DNA from 2 places in the Halomonas kashgarensis genome. Region 1 is predicted to be linked to the other one. Evidence: predicted binding sites of a transcription regulator. Region 1 holds the regulator's gene; the other holds the start of a gene.
The links. The regulator FNR, encoded in region 1, switches genes on or off when oxygen is low (the NO sensors DNR and NnrR bind a similar motif). The targets are predictions, from matches to a motif close to TTGATNTANATCAA.
Positions count from the first base shown of each region.

Region 2: a site for FNR is predicted at 1,192-1,205, ahead of R5M92_RS05370 (cytochrome-c peroxidase). Genes of this name have one in related genera too.

Region 1 is NZ_CP137552.1:2,637,315-2,640,407, forward strand. Features, by position in the region: gene hemN (oxygen-independent coproporphyrinogen III oxidase) at 1-1,418, shown strand, start outside; gene fnr (fumarate/nitrate reduction transcriptional regulator Fnr) at 1,576-2,328, shown strand; gene ttcA (tRNA 2-thiocytidine(32) synthetase TtcA) at 2,315-3,093, opposite strand, start outside.
Region 2 is NZ_CP137552.1:1,162,332-1,165,424, reverse strand. Features, by position in the region: gene R5M92_RS05375 (adenosine deaminase) at 1-20, shown strand, start outside; gene R5M92_RS05370 (cytochrome-c peroxidase) at 76-1,080, opposite strand; gene msrP (protein-methionine-sulfoxide reductase catalytic subunit MsrP) at 1,342-2,310, shown strand; gene R5M92_RS05360 (sulfite oxidase heme-binding subunit YedZ) at 2,338-2,940, shown strand.

The sequences.
Region 1 (3,093 bases):
TGGCCGCTCAAGCCAACACCGCATGCTCGGCACCAAGCGGAGTCCTGGCCACTCCCGGCTGGGATGAGACGCTACTACGCCGCTATGACCAAAATAGCCCTCGTTACACGTCCTATCCCACCGCCCTGTCGTTTCACGAGGGGTTCGGTGAGCATGGCTTCACTGCTGCACTCGAACGGAGCAATGACAGCGGCCGCTCCCTGTCGCTTTATCTGCATATCCCATTCTGTCGCAATATCTGCTTCTATTGCGCGCGCAACAAGATCACCACTCAGGCTACCGATCCGGTGGAGCCCTATGTGTCACGCCTCGATCGGGAGATGGTGCTTACCTCGCGCCATCTGGATTCATCGCGTGCGGTGGAACAACTCCATTGGGGCGGCGGCACCCCCACGTTCCTGACATTGAGCCAGATGAGCGATCTGGTAGATCGCCTGGATGCTCGCTTCGGTCTGTCCAGCTCTCCGGACCGCGACTACGCAATCGAGATCGACCCGCGCGAAGCCGACGTGTTTACCCTGCGCCACATTCAAGCCTTGGGCTTCAATCGCATCAGTCTCGGTGTACAGGATCTCGATACTCGGGTTCAGCAAGCCATGAACCGGCTCCAGCCCCGCGTGCTGACCGAAACGTTGATGGAAGAGGCCTACCGTCTCGGCTTTCGCTCGCTGAACCTGGACCTGATCTACGGCTTGCCGTTTCAGACCCGTGACAGCTTTGCCAATACCCTGGAGCAGGTAATTGCGTTGAATCCGGCTCGGCTCTCTGTGTTCAATTACGCGCATATGCCCGAGCGCTTCTTCCCTCAACGACGCATCAACAAGGAAGATCTTCCCGGTCCCGAAGAGAAACTGGCCATCCTGCAGACTACCATCGAGATGCTCACTCAGGCAGGCTACGTGCATATCGGCATGGATCATTTCGCGCGACCCGATGACAGTCTCGTCACTGCCCAGCGGCAAGGGACGCTCCAGCGCAACTTTCAGGGCTATTCAAGCCATGCCCAGTGTGACCTGGTCGGCCTGGGCGTCTCGGCTATCAGTCGGGTGGATGATGTCTATGCTCAGAACCCGACTCACCTAGCGGGCTACGAAGAGGCGTTGGATAACGGGCACCTGGCAACGGCACGCGGGCTGCGCTTGAGCCGTGACGATCTGATTCGTCGCCACGCCATCGAGCGGCTGATGTGCGATATGGCGCTGGATCTGGACCAGTTGGGGCAGACGTGGAGTGTCGATGGGGTCGCTTACCTGGCGGATGCGGTGAGCAAACTGGAGGAGGCGGAGCGGGATGGTCTTGTCAGACGCGACGGGAACCGCTTTACGGCAACTGCCATAGGACGGCTAATGATTCGTCATCTGGCCATGGCGTTCGATACCCATTTGCAACATGGCCAGTGCTATTCGCGTATCATGTAATTGGCCCGCACCAAGAGACTACGACTTTTTTCATAAACTCAATTAATTAAGCTTGATCAAAATTTTACTTCATTTGCGCTACATATCGACACATCAGTGCTTGCCGCCAGCGCTTAATTCTCCATAATGGTCGTAACCATCCATTATGGAGGAACCCATGCCGGATACCATGAGTCGACGGCGAGCCATGTTACATGAGACTCGTTGCCAAACCTGCAGTCTCAGCTCGCTGTGCCTACCGCTGGCCCTCGCAGTGGAAGACATGGGCCAGTTCGATGCCATCATCCGCCGCCGAGCACCGCTCAAGAAAGGTGAGCCTTTGCTACGCCAGGGAGACGCTTTCACCAGCGTGTTTGCCGTGCGTTCCGGTAGCCTCAAGCAAGTCACCACCGAAGGTAACGGCAACGACCAGCTCACCAACTTTTTCTTGCCCAGCGAGCTGGTAGGCCTGGACGGCATCGACGAACAACATTATCCGGGTAGTGTCATCGCCCTGGAGACCACCACGGTCTGCGAGATTCCTTTCGACAGGCTGGACCTGCTGTCGGAGGAACTTCCCGAGCTTCGCGGCCAGCTATACCGCAGCATGAGCAAGGAATTGCGCGATGACCGGCGCATGATGCGCCTGCTCTCACGCAAGACCGCCGATCAACGCTTGGCAAGTTTTCTCACTACTCTGTCCGACCGTTTCCGCCGGCGCGGCTACTCCCCGTACAGCTTCAGGCTATCCATGTCGCGTGCAGACATCGGCAATTACCTGGGCCTGGCAGTGGAAACTGTCAGCCGCATCCTTAGCCGATTTCAGACCCAGCATGTGGTGGCGGTCTCGGGGCGCGAAGTCAATATTCTGGATATGCCGGCTTTGATTTCACTAGCTGAGGAAGAACAGCAGGAAATCAGCCCAGGTTAAAGGCATCGATACGGCTGGCTTTCAAGTCAGCCTGCCTGGCCTCCAGACCAGCAAAATCGAACAAGTCGCGATCCGCCAGCTGCGACGGCGCAACATTGGTCACCGCCTTGAACATGCTCTCAAGTCGACCCGGATATTTCCTGTCCCACTCCATCAGCATCTCCTTGGCCAGTTGCCGTTGGAGATTGGGCTGGGAGCCGCACAGGTTGCAGGGGATGATGGGGAACTGCATGAGACGGGAAAATTCGGCAATATCGCTCTCCTTGCAGTAAGCCAGGGGGCGAATCAGGATATTGCGACCATCATCCGAGAGCAGCTTGGGTGGCATCGCCTTCAGGCTGCCGCCAAAGAAAAGATTCAGGAAAAGCGTCTCCAGGATATCTTCCCGATGATGACCCAGTGCAATCTTGGTCGCACCTATCTCCTCGGCGAAGCCGTAAAGCGAACCACGCCGCAAGCGCGAGCACAGGGCACAGGTGGTCTTGCCTTCCGGAGTTTTCTCCTTGACTACCGAATACGTATCCCGCTCGAGAATGTGATACTCCACCCCTAAGCCTTCCAGATAGGCAGGCAGCACATGCTCGGGGAACCCCGGCTGTTTCTGATCCAGGTTGACCGCCACCAGGGAGAAATCAACCGGCGCATTGCGCTGCAGGTTGCGCAGAATCTCAAGCAGGGTGTAGCTGTCCTTTCCGCCTGAAAGACACACCATCACCCTGTCGCCTTCCTGGATCATCGAATAATCGATGATGGCGTTGCCCGCTT
Region 2 (3,093 bases), 1.5 Mb from region 1:
AGGTACTACATGCGCCTTGAATGGAATCCTCCGGCAGCGCCGGAGGATTGAATTGAGCCCGTATAGCTTTGTTGCTTACGGAAGTGCGGGTACTTCGAAGTTCGGCATTTCCCCAGTCAGCGTATGTAGGAAGGCGGTGATATCGGCAATAGTCTGTTCCTCAAGTTCACGGCCTAACATTTCCTCGCCCATGATGGCGACGGCCTCTTCCAGTGTTTCGGTCGCGCCGTTATTCATGTAGGGGTAAGTTACTGCCACGTTACGCAGGGTCGGTGTGCGGAAGCGATACTTGTCACTCTCTTCTTCAGTAACGACGTAACGTCCAAGATCGGTAGAGCCTGGTACCTGGATGGCATGGAACTGGCTATCAGTCAGTGCCGGGCCACGGTGGCAGGCGATACAGCCGTTATCCACGAACGCTTGCATGCCTTCTTTTTCCTGTTCGTTCAGCGCGTCAAGATCACCGCGCAGGTAACGATCGAACGGAGAATTGGGAGTGGTTAGCGTACGCTGGAACGAAGCCAGGGACTTTGCGAGATTGTCACGATTGATGGGCGACTCTTCGTCCGGGAATGCCTCCTTGAAGTGACGTTGATACAGATCGAACTCTTGCAAGCGCTCCAAGGCCATATCGAGATCCATGGCCATTTCCACGCTAGCTTCGATTGGGCCCAGCGCCTGTCCTTCCAGATCTGGTTCGCGTCCATCCCAGAATTGAGCTTCAAGGAAACCTGAGTTGAGAACGGTAGGCGTGTTGCGCTCACCGACCTGGCCGTCGTGTCCAACTGCGCGCGGGATGCGATCGGACCAACCTAACGCGGGGTTGTGGCATGTTGCACAGCTGATGACACCGCTGGCCGAGATGCGGGGTTCGAAAAACAACATGTTCCCCAGCTCGATCTTTTCTTCTGTCAGACTGTTGTCTGCCGGCAAAGGGGGGAGGTGAGGTAGAGCCTCAAAGCGATCACGGTAGTCCCCTAGGCCGTCGTCGGCGATGGCGGCAGCAGATACCGCCATGGTAGCTCCCGCTACCAGCGCGGGTAACAGCCGTAATGCTGCAGGACGAGAATGATGTTTCATTATGGTTCTCCCTTGATGGATGCATCCTAATAATCGAGCGCTAGCGGTATAAAGTTAGTCTTTGGCTGTAGGTAGATTCAACCCAGCGAATTAGTCGGATAAGCATTGCTCTTGCTCTAGGTCAACCTTTCCACGTGTTTCGCCCTTTTAATAAGCCATGGAGTGAAAATTCAGCCGTCATCCTTTACAAAGATGCAAAAATACGAGCTTAGCGCTATTTTTCTGTTTGTTGCTTCATTGCTGGTTTAAAGGGAGGCCGTTATGCCGCGTTATCGCTACCCCACAATTCCCGAGAGCGAAGTCACGCCGAAGGCTCTTTTTGAAAGCCGGCGCAAATTTTTGCGTGGAAGTCTCTCGCTTGGAGCGGCAGCCACACTAGCCCCTGGCCTGTTGCTGCCTTCTAAAGGTTTTGCTTGGCAAGAGGTGCTGGAGAATAGACTCGACGGAAAGCTTCCTAGCCATGACTGGGCGGGGGATGAGGAGTTGACTTCTGTCTCTGATATTACCTCTTATAATAATTTTTATGAGTTCGGTACCGGTAAGCGTGATCCTGAATTATACGCTCACCGGCTGGAGACGGATCCTTGGTCGCTTAGTTTGGAAGGTGAGCTAGAAAAAACCGGAATATATAAGCTCGAAGATATTCTTAAAAAACAGAAGTTTGAAGAAAGAATTTATCGATTGCGCTGTGTCGAGGCATGGTCGATGGTGATTCCATGGGTGGGATTTCCACTGGTGGATTTGCTCAAGCAACATGGACTTACATCTCGTTCTAAGTATGTTGTATTCGAAGCTGTTTACGACCCCGAACGGCTTCGAGGTCAGCGTCGCTCCATAATCGAATGGCCCTATCGAGAAGCGCTACGCATCGATGAAGCTATGCATCCACTGGCTTTTTTGGCGGTGGGTCTATATGGGGAGCCAATGCCTAACCAGAATGGTGCGCCGATTCGACTGGTGGTTCCGTGGAAATATGGCTTTAAAAGCATTAAATCCGTGGTGTCTATCAAAGTGGTGGAAGACAAACCGGTCACTTCATGGGAGGAGCGTAACCCCGAGGAGTATGGTTTCTATGCCAATGTGAACCCGAATGTGGAACATCCCCGTTGGTCCCAGGCTAGAGAGCGGCGGATAGGCGAGCGTGGACGTCGTGAAACGCTGATGTTCAATGGTTATGCCGATGAAGTAGCATCTCTCTATTCTGATATGGATTTACGTCGTTTTTATTAATCGAGTTTTCACTGTTTGGGAGATTGGATGGCCTCGGGCAAGAATCAAAATGTTCTTCTTTTTCGTTTAGTAGTACTGGGGTGCGGATTAGGACCTGCTATTATCCTGCTTGTGAAGTGGCTCTTCGGTGACATGGGGGCCAATCCACCAGAATATGTGGTGCACTTCACTGGCCTGACAGGCCTGACGCTATTGTTAGCTACCATTGCCTTCAGTCCCGCTTTTCGTTTGTCCCGATGGGTCGGCTTCATGATCGCTCGCCGCCAGATGGGCTTATGGGCATTTTTCTGGTTAGTGATGCATATGCTGTCTTGGATGGGGCTCGACCAATACTGGGACTGGCCTTGGATCTACCAGGAAATGCTCGAGCTTGAATATGTACGCTATGGAGCGGGTGCTCTATTGCTTCTGATTCCCTTGGCATTGACGTCATTTAGCAGAGCGCCTGCTGTCTTGGGCTGGAGTGCCTGGCATTGGCTGCATCGCCTTGTCTATGTGTCGGCCGCGCTAGGCGTTACGCACTTCTGGATACTGACCCGGGCCGATTATCTACTTCCCGGAACGTTTGCTCTGGTATTCGCAGGGTTGGCCTCGTTTCGAATCCTGGATGGCATGATCCACCGCCAATAAGCGATATCGCAACTAAATGCAGCATTAGGGTTGACGAAAAAATGGAAGCTTGTATTATATGCCCACCTCGACGGGCACAGTAATAAAGCGGTCTGAGGCGCTCTTTAATAATTTGATCAGGTAATTCATGTGGGCGCTTGTCGATGAGGGTGA